Regions from separate parts of the Streptomyces sp. NPDC060194 genome, predicted to be linked through region 1. Evidence: riboswitches for the same ligand, from Rfam matches in the RefSeq annotation. Region 1 holds a riboswitch; the other holds the start of a gene.
What was found. A riboswitch is a leader RNA that binds a small molecule or an ion and turns the genes downstream of it on or off. The one in region 1 is predicted to bind glycine.
Positions count from the first base shown of each region.

Region 1 (4,944 bases):
GTTCAGCTTCATCGTGCAGGAGCCGAGCGGGATCATGCCGCGGTCGAGCGCGTAGTCCTTGTCCGACAGCGAGCGCAGGTAGCGCAGCATCGAGGTCTCGGACCGGTGGCGGTGGAAGACCGGGTGGGCCAGGTACTCGTCCTCGCGCAGGAGCGCGGCGGGCAGGGTGTCGGCGGCGGAGGCGTCCAGGGCCTCGATGTCGCCGTCGACGCCGAAGGCGCCCCAGACGGCGGCGAGCTGGGCCCGGGTGGTGGTCTCGTCGCAGGCGATGCCGACGGTGTCGGCGTCGACGAGCCGCAGGTTGACGCCGCGCTCGCGGGCCGCGGCGACGACCTCGGCCGCGCGGCCGGCCGCCCGGACGGTGAGCGTGTCGAAGTACGCCTCGTGCGCGACCTCGACGCCGCCGGCGGTCAGGCCGGCGGCCAGGATCGTGGCGTAGCGGTGGGTGCGGCGGGCGATCGCGCGCAGCCCGTCCGGGCCGTGGTAGACGGCGTACATGCCGGCCATGACGGCGAGGAGCACCTGGGCGGTGCAGATGTTGCTGGTGGCCTTCTCGCGGCGGATGTGCTGCTCGCGGGTCTGCAGCGCGAGCCGGTAGGCCCGGTCGCCGTCCGCGTCCACGGAGACGCCCACGAGCCGGCCCGGCAGGCTGCGCGCGAACTTCTCGCGGACGGCCATGAAGCCCGCGTGCGGCCCGCCGAAGCCCATGGGCACGCCGAAGCGCTGGGTGGAGCCGACGGCGATGTCCGCGCCGAGCTCACCGGGCGGGGTGAGCAGCGTCAGCGCGAGCAGGTCGGCGGCGACGGTGACGACCGCGCCGAGCCCGTGCGCCTGCTCGATGACGGGCTTCAGGTCCCGCACCTCGCCGGAGGCGCCCGGGTACTGGAGCAGCACCCCGGTCACACCGCGCTCGGCGACCTCGGCCGGGATGCCGTCGCGCAGGTCGGCGACGACGATCTCGACGCCGGTCGGTTCGGCGCGGGTCCGGATGACGGCGACGGTCTGGGGCAGGGTGTCGGCGTCGATCAGGTAGACGCCGTTCTTGACCTTGCCCATGCGGCGGGAGAGGGCCATGGCCTCGGCCGCGGCGGTGCCCTCGTCGAGGAGGGAGGCGCCGGAGGTGGGCAGCCCGGTCAGTTCGGCGACGACCGTCTGGAAGTTGAGCAGCGCCTCGAGCCGGCCCTGCGAGATCTCCGGCTGGTAGGGCGTGTACGCCGTGTACCAGGCGGGGTTCTCCATGACGTTGCGCAGGATGACGGGCGGGGTGAAGGTGCCGTAGTAGCCGAGCCCGATCATCGAACCGAGGACCTGGTTGCGGTCGGCGAGCGTCCGCAGTTCGGCCAGCACCTCGGCCTCGGTGCGCGCCTCGGGCAGCGCGAGGGCCTCGGTGTTCTTGATGACGTCGGGCACCGCGACCGCGGTCAGCTCGTCGAGCGAGCCGTAGCCGACCTGGGCCAGCATCTTGGCCCGGGCCTCGCTGTCCGGTCCGATGTGGCGATTCTCGAAGGGAATGCCGCGCTCGAGGTCAGAGAGCGGGATGCGGTGGGCGGTCATCGAAAGAGGCCTCCTGGTCGACACGACCTGCGAGGGGTACCACGACGCGGGTACCCGTACGGCCTCCCCCTCTGTCATCGGGACCTGAGAGCTTCACCGGCCCGTCACAGGACGCGCCGGTTTGCACCGTCGGTGAGGGCGCGGTGCCGGAGAGGTGCCCGGCGCCTCGCCCTGCTTTCCAGAGTGACCTCGTCCGCGCGGTACGTGGGCCTGAGAGATTCCGGGGAGGATTTGCTCCTTCGGCGCCCGCTGCGGACGCCTCGCGACCTCCGTCGGCGGACTCTCCCGCGCGGGGTCGACAGCCGATGTGAAGCCTACCAGCGGCCGGTTACGCGCGGCTTTCGAGTGGCCGCCGCCCCGGTTGTGCACTTCCCTGGGTATTCATGACGGATTGCGACCAGTTGGAGGGACCGTGCAGACCGGAATCGATCCGCGCAGCCTGATAGGCCGCAAGGCGTACGACCGTCACGGGGTCAGGATAGGCACCGTCGACGAGGTGTACCTGGACGACGCCACCGGCGCCCCGGAGTGGGCGGCGGTGCGCACCGGGCTCTTCGGCCGGGACGCGTTCGTCCCGCTGGAGCCCAGCGTGCTGCGGGACGACGTGCTGAGCGTCCCCTTCGACCGCGCCCTGATCAAGGACGCGCCCGACTTCGGCGTCGGCCGCCACCTCTCCCCCGAGCAGGAGCTCCAGCTCTACCGGCACTACGGGCTCGACGTGGCGGCCCCGGGCGAGGTCCCTCCCGACCGCGACTTCGGGCGGCTGGCGAGCTCGGGCGAGGAGTGATCCTCCGGGGGCGGCGGCCCATCGTCGCCCCCGGCCGCGGTCCCGGCGGGCGTCACCAGGGGCAGCGGGTCGGCCGGCGCGAGGTCGGGGTCGTCCGTCCGGAAGGTCCGCACCCGGCCCGGCCGGGTGGACGCCGGCGTCTCGAAGCGGACGGTGACCCGTCCGACCCCGCTGCCCTGCACCCAGCCCGCCCCGTGCACGGCGTGCGTCACGTCGTGGCCCGCGAGCCAGCGGCGCTCCTCCGCCGGAGCCGAGGGCTCGGGCTCGGCCTCGTGCGGGTCGGGCTCCGGGCGTTCCCCCGGCTCCGGGCTCCCGCCCTCCGCGGCGAGGCGCTGCGCGGCCCGCTCCTCGGCGGCCTGGGCGAAGAGGTCCTCCTGGGTGAAGTCCGCCAGTCCCGTGACGCCGACGCCGAGCAGCCGCACGCCGCCGGTGGTATCGACCGACTCCAGCAGCCGGCCGGCGGCCTCGCGGACGACGGCGGGGGCGTCGGTGGGCCCGCGCAGGGTCTCCGACCGGGTCAGCGTGGAGAAGTCGTAGCGGCGCACCTTGAGCACCACGGTCCGCCCGGACCGGCCGGCCGCCCGCAGACGCGCCACGCAGCGGTCGGCGAGCCGCTCGACCTCGGCGCGCACCCGGGTCCGGTCGTGGATGTCGACGGCGAAGGTGTCCTCCACGGACACCGACTTGGCGTCGCGGTCGGAGACGACGGGCCGCTCGTCGTGCCCGAGGGCCATCGCGTGCAGCGAGGCCCCGTGCGCCATCCCCAGGAGGCGCACCAGTTCGTCCTGGCCGGCGTCGGCGATCTCCTGGACGGTCACGATGCCCGCGCGCCGCAGCAGCTCCCCCGTGGCGGGGCCGACCCCGGGCAGCGTGCGGACGGGCAGGGGGGCGATGTGCGCCCGCTCGGTGCCGGCGTCGATCACGACGAGCCCGTCCGGCTTGGCCTCCTCGGACGCGATCTTGGCGAGCATCTTCGTCGCCGCGAGCCCCACGGACCCGGTCAGGCCCGTCACGGCGCGGATGTCCCGGCGCAGCCGCTCGCCCACGGCCAGCGCGGAGGGGGCGTCGTGCGCGGCGCCGCCGGCCTCCAGGTCGACGAACGCCTCGTCGAGGCTGAGCGGCTCGACGAGCGGCGACAGCTCCCGCAGCAGCCCCATGACCTGTTCGCTGACCTCGCGGTAGAGCGTGAAGCGCGGCACCAGGTAGGCGGCGTTCGGCGCCAGCCTGCGGGCCTGCCCCATGGGCATCGCGGAGTGCACCCCGAAGCGGCGCGCCTCGTACGACGCCGTCGCCACGACCCCGCGCGGCCCGAGGCCGCCCACCACGACCGCCTTGCCGCGCAGGCTGGGCTTGGCCGCCTGCTCGGCGGCGGCGTAGAACGCATCCATGTCGAGATGCAGCAGGGTGGGGGCGGTTCTCACTCTCCCGATGCTGCCCTACGCCACTGACAACGGCCCTCGGTCGGCCTCAGACGGCGCGGTTGCGGCGCCGGGCGAGCTCGTCGGCGGGGTTCGGCCGCACCAGCGTCTCGCCGGTGTCGACCCGCTCGCCGTGCAGCTGGGACAGCGCGGCGGCGACGTCCCGCCAGACCACTCCGACGGCGATGCCGAACATGCCCTGCCCGCCCTGGAGCAGGTCGACGACCTCCTCGGGCGAGGAGCACTCGTGGACGGTGGCCCCGTCGCTCATGAGCGTCAGGCGTTCGAGGTCGGCCGAGCCGCGGGCCCGCAGGTGCTGGATCGTGGTGCGGATGTTCTGCAGGGACACCCCGGTGTCGAGGAACCGCTTGACGACCTTGAGGACGACCACGTCCTGGAAGCTGTAGAGCCGCTGGCTGCCGGAGCCCTGCGCGGAGCGGACGCTCGGCTCGACGAGCCCGGTGCGGGCCCAGTAGTCGAGCTGGCGGTAGGTGATGCCGGCCGCCGCGCACGCGGTCGGCCCGCGGTAGCCGATCCGGTCGTCGGCCGGCTCGCCGGCGCCGTCCGCCGGGGCCGGGTGGACCGGGAGGGAGCCGGCCGTACTGCTGTGAAGCGGGTACGCGGCACCCGCCGCCGTACCGTCGCCGCTGGTTCCCACGCCGACCTCCATCCGTGACCTGCCCCGTCGACGTTAGGCAGTCGCCCGGGGTGCGTCAACGATCGCCACACTCGGCACGCCGGGTGAAAATCACCCGTGGTGTGGTTTCGGCCGCGCCCCGTCGGGGAAAGGCTGGCCGAATGCCCCGATACCGGGGCAGAGGGTCACTGGCTGTTCGTCCCGAAGTCCTCCGGTGAGATCTGGTCGAGGAACTCGCGGAACTTCTCCACCTCGTCCTCCTGCTCGTCGGGGATCGCGATGCCGGCGTCGTCGAGGACCCCGTCGCTGCCGTAGATCGGCGTACCCGTGCGCAGGGCCAGCGCTATGGCGTCGGAGGGGCGTGCACTGACCTCGACGCCGCTCGCGAAGACCAGCTCCGCGTAGAAGACGCCGTCGCGGAGGTCGGTGATGCGCACCTCGGTGAGCTCCTGGCCGACGGCCTCCAGGACGTCCTTGAAGAGGTCGTGCGTCAGGGGCCTGGCCGGTGCCATGCCCTGCTGGGCGAAGGCGATGGCGGTGGCCTCCCC
Region 1 is NZ_JBHWZH010000176.1:1,368-6,311, forward strand. It holds gene gcvP (aminomethyl-transferring glycine dehydrogenase) at 1-1,554, opposite strand, end outside; glycine riboswitch at 1,743-1,852, opposite strand; gene ACFWEG_RS26025 (PRC-barrel domain-containing protein) at 1,967-2,341, shown strand; gene ACFWEG_RS26030 (DNA polymerase IV) at 2,260-3,762, opposite strand; gene ACFWEG_RS26035 (MerR family transcriptional regulator) at 3,809-4,417, opposite strand; gene ACFWEG_RS26040 (bifunctional nuclease family protein) at 4,582-4,944, opposite strand, start outside.

Region 2 (4,944 bases), on a different contig from region 1:
ACGAGGACCAGGTGGACGTCCGTGCCGCCGGAGAGCACCGAGACGCCGTGGTCGGCGACGTCGGAGCGCACCAGGCGCTCGGCGAGCAGCCGCGCGCCGTCCAGGGTGCGCTGCTGGCGGTCCTTGAAGTCGTCCGACATGGCGACCTTGAAGGACACCGCCTTCGCGGCGATGACGTGCTCCAGCGGGCCGCCCTGGAAGCCGGGGAAGACGGAGGAGTTCAGCTTCTTCGCGAACTCCTTCTTCGCCAGGATGATCCCGCCGCGCGGGCCGCCGAGCGTCTTGTGCGTGGTGGACGTCACCACGTCCGCGTACGGCACCGGGTTCGGGTGCAGCCCGGCGGCGACAAGGCCGGCGAAGTGCGCCATGTCGACCCAGAGGTAGGCCTCGACCTCGTCGGCGATCCGGCGGAACTCCGCGAAGTCCAGCTGCCGCGGGTACGCCGACCAGCCGGCGATGATCACCTTCGGGCGGTGCTCCTTGGCCAGCCGCTCGACCTCGGCCATGTCGACCAGGCCCGCGTCGTCCACGTGGTACGGGACCACGTCGAACTGCTTGCCGGAGAAGTTCAGGCGCATGCCGTGGGTGAGGTGCCCGCCGTGCGCCAGGTCCAGGCCGAGGATCGTGTCCCCGGGCTGGGCGATCGCGAAGAGCGCGGCCTGGTTGGCGGAGGCGCCCGAGTGCGGCTGGACGTTCGCGTACTCGGCGCCGAACAGCTCCTTCACCCGGTCGATGGCGATCTGCTCGGCCACGTCGACGTGCTCGCAGCCGCCGTAGTAGCGGCGGCCGGGGTAGCCCTCGGCGTACTTGTTGGTGAGAACCGAGCCCTGCGCCTCCATGACGGCGACGGGCGCGAAGTTCTCCGACGCGATCATCTCGAGGGTGGACTGCTGGCGGTGGAGCTCGGCGTCGACGGCGGCGGCGACGTCCGGGTCCAGCTCGTGGAGGGGGGTGTTCAGAAGCGACATCGGGAGATCCCTAAGGGGTTTCGACTACCGAGGACAGGGGGGCGCGGCGCGGCGGCCGGACGCCCGGCCGCCGGGGCTCAGCCGCCGGTTCAGCTGCCGGAGAAGGCGGCGTACTCGTCGGCCGAGAGCAGGTCCTTCGGCTCCTCGGCGACGCGCACCTTGAACAGCCAGCCGCCCTCGAAGGGAGCGGAGTTCACGAGCGCCGGGTCGTCCACGACGTCCTGGTTGGCCTCGACCACCTCGCCGGAGACCGGCGAGTAGAGGTCGGAGACCGACTTCGTCGACTCCAGCTCGCCGCAGGTCTCGCCCGCGGTCACCGTGTCGCCGACCTCGGGGAGCTGGACGTACACCACGTCGCCGAGCGCGTTCGCCGCGTGCGCCGTGATGCCGACCGTCGAGACGCCGTCCTCGGCGCCCGACAGCCACTCGTGCTCCTTGCTGTACCGCAGGTCCTGGGGGTTGCTCATGGGGTGGATTCTCCTGTACGCGGGGGTGTGGTCAAAAAGCGGGGGTCCGGCGGGGGCGGCGCTACTTCTGCCGCTTGTAGAACGGCAGCGCGACGACGTCGTACGGCTCGTGGGCGCCGCGGATGTCGACCCCGACCCCTTCCGTCCCGGCCTCCGCGTACGCGGCGTCGACGTAGGCCATCGCGATCGGCCTGCCGAGGGTGGGGGAGGGGGCGCCGGAGGTGACCTCGCCGACCACCTGACCGCCGGCGACGACGGACATCCCGGCGCGGGGGACGCGGCGGCCCTGGGCGATGAGGCCGACGAGCCTGCGCGGGGGCGCGGACTCGGCCTGCGCGGCGGCGGCCTCCAGCGCCTTCCGGCCGACGAAGTCGTCGCCGTGGGAGGTCTTGTCGAACTTCACCACCCGGCCGAGGCCCGCGTCGAACGGTGTCAGCGCGGTGGTCAGCTCGTGCCCGTAGAGCGGCATGCCGGCCTCCAGGCGGAGGGTGTCGCGGCAGGAGAGCCCGCAGGGGATCAGTCCGGCGGCCGCGCCGGCCTCGGTCAGCGCCCGCCACAGCGGCTCGGCGTCGGCGGGGGCGACGAACAGCTCGAAGCCGTCCTCACCGGTGTAGCCGGTCCGGGCGATCAGCGCGGGGACGCCGGCGACGGTGCCGGGCAGCCCGGCGTAGTACTTCAGCCCGTCGAGGTCGGCGTCGGTGACCGAGGCCAGGATGCCGGGGGACTCCGGGCCCTGGACGGCGATCAGCGCGTAGGCGTCCCGGTCGTCGCGGACCTCGGCGTCGAAGCCGGCGGCGCGCGCGGTGAGGGCGTCGAGGACGACCTGGGCGTTGCCGGCGTTGGCGACGACCATGTACACGGTGTCCTCGAGCCGGTAGACGATCAGGTCGTCGACGATCCCGCCGTCCTCGCGGCAGATCATCGTGTACCGGGCCCGGCCGGTGCCGACCGTGCCGATGTTGCCGACCAGCGCGTAGTTCAGCAGGTCCACGGCCTGCGGGCCGCTGACCGTGATCTCGCCCATGTGCGAGAGGTCGAAGAGCCCGGCCCGGGTGCGGACGGCCGTGTGCTCCTCCCGCTCGCTCGCGTACCGCAGCGGCATGTCCCAGCCCGCGAAGTCGGTCATGGTGGCGCCCAGCGAGCGGTGCAGGGCGTCGAGCGCGGTGCGGCGGGGAGCGCCGTCGGGGGTGGTGGCGTTGCTCATCGGTAGGACTCCAGGGCATGGCCGGGCGGACGAGGGCGGTCCTCCCCATCTGTCATCGGAACCTGAGAGGTTCACCGTGTCCACCCGCGCGCGGTCGCGCGGGGCGGGGAACACGGTTTGCACCTTGGGTGGAGCCGGTACGGCTCACTTTTCAGATGTGCCTCGTCCGCGCGGTACGGGGCCTGAGAGATTCAAGGGAGGGCTTGCTCCTTCGGCGCCCCGGCGGCGGTGGCCGGGGACTCTCCCGCGCGGATTCGAACGGCCGGTATGCAGTTGGCGGGGCCATCATTGCACGACCGCCCCACGGGGGTCCGGTCGTCCCCGCACCCGGTCCCCGCCCGGGTGAAGGGCCCGCCGGAACAGCCGAAACCGTTTGCGGCCCATTACCGTCTCTTTACACTCAGGGGGAAGCAGTCGCACAGCGGTCGGGGTCCGACCCGGTCGGCTCCCGAGCCGACCGGACGGAGCCCCAGGGGGAGGCAGGGCACGTGCAGAGAACTTCAGTGGCCGGCGCATACGCCACGGCGTCCGGAACGGTCCGGCGCGCGCTGCCGGGGCAGTGGGCGGCGGGCCAGCGGGCCGCGGGCCAGCGGCTCGCCGCGCCCGCCCGGACGGCTCCGCTCGGGGACGTCCGCGACCTGCGGGGCCGCCGGGGGAGCGGCCCCCGGGTCCTCGCCTTCGCGCCCGGCGACCTCGTCGTGGTCTCCGGACTGCCCGGCAGCGGGAAGTCCACGCTCATCCGCAACACCGTCGCGGTCGCCCGCATCGACTCCCAGGACGCCCGCGAGCGCTGGGAGCGCCGGCTCCCGCGCCACCTGCCCTACGGCGTCTACCGCCCGCTCGTCCGGTTCGCCCACTACGCCGGGCTGCGCGCCGCGCTGCGCAGTGGCGAGAGCGTCGTCGTGCACGACTGCGGCAGCCAGGCCTGGGTGCGGCGCTGGCTGGTCCGCGAGGCGCGGCGGCGCGGCAGCGGGCTGCACCTGCTGCTGCTCGACGCGACGCCCGAGGAGGCGCTCGGCGGCCAGGCCGAGCGCGGCCGGGGCGTCTCGGGGCACGCCTTCGGCCGGCACCGCGCGGCCGTCGGGCGGCTGGTCGCCGACGCGGAGGCGGGCGTGCTGCCGGCCGGCTGCGCCTCGGCGGTCCTCGCCGACCGCGACGCGGCGCGCGAGCTGAGGGCGATCACCTTCGGCCGCGGCTGAGCCCGCGCGGGGGGCGCGGGGACGGGGGCGGCCGCGTGCGGCGGGCGGCTCCGTCGGGTGCGGCCGGGGTGCGGAGGACGGGTTCCCGCCGTGCCGGCCGGTCCCGGGGCACTAGAGTCGGCCCCGTCGTACGGCAACGCGCCGAGCAGGCAGAGCACCAGGTGGGGCAGCAGGTGGCACAGATGGACTTCCCCGGATCGGACTTCCCCGGGCCGCGCGAGCACGGCCAGGCCGCGCCGGGCTGGCCGGCCAACGAGGTCGAGGAGGTGCTCGCCGCGTCGCTCGGGGTGCCGGGCGCGGGCGGCCGGATCGTCGAGGTGCTCGGCCGGGGCCGGGTCTGGGTGCCGCTGCCGAACGGCGGCGACCCCACCAGCCCGGACCTCGACCTGCCGATGCTGGAGATCGACGGGGCGGCGTTCGTGCCCGTCTTCAGCTCCGAGCAGCAGTTCATGGCGTGCGTCGGCTCGCACATGTCCTTCGCGGTGGCCCCGGCCGTCGAGTTCGCCCGCGGCCTGCCGCCGCAGGTCGGCATCGCGGTCAACCCGGGCGGGGCGGTCGGCGTCCCGCTGCCGCCGCCCGCGGTCGCCGAACTGTGCCGGGCCGGGCGCACCGCGCTCGACGGGCCCGCGTCCGGCGGCCGGGTCCGGCTGTTCGAGCCGGACTGGCAGCACGAGCCGGTCGACTTCCTGGCCGCGGCGTCCGCGGAGTTCGAGGCCACCGGCACCGTGCGCACGGCCCGCCGCTGCCTGGCCAGCGTCGAGGGCGGGGACCCCGTGATGTTCATAGGGGTCGAGCTGACCGACTGGGTCACCGCCGACACCACCGTCCCCGGCGAGGCCCTCGGCCGCGCCCTGCACCGCGCCCCCACCCCCTGGCCGGTCAACATCGTCCTGCTCGACATCACCCAGGACCCCGCCGCCCACTACCTCCGCGACCGCGTCCGCCCCTTCTACGTCCGCACCACCGGCTGAACACCGGGCGGAAGGCGCGGTTCCGCCGCAACCGCCCACGACGCGGCACGCCCCCCATGGGCCCCGGGGGCTTAAGCTGGTTTGATGGCCCGGAGGGTGCCCGGGTGGCGGGCCGTGCGGGAGATGGGGCGGTCA
Region 2 is NZ_JBHWZH010000026.1:26,103-31,046, reverse strand. It holds gene glyA (serine hydroxymethyltransferase) at 1-968, opposite strand, end outside; gene gcvH (glycine cleavage system protein GcvH) at 1,058-1,435, opposite strand; gene gcvT (glycine cleavage system aminomethyltransferase GcvT) at 1,497-2,639, opposite strand; glycine riboswitch at 2,801-2,896, opposite strand; gene ACFWEG_RS08615 (AAA family ATPase) at 3,128-3,838, shown strand; gene ACFWEG_RS08610 (enhanced serine sensitivity protein SseB) at 4,021-4,809, shown strand.
Region 2: linked by a shared signal. The riboswitch ahead of gcvT (glycine cleavage system aminomethyltransferase GcvT) and the one ahead of gcvP (aminomethyl-transferring glycine dehydrogenase) in region 1 are both predicted to bind glycine.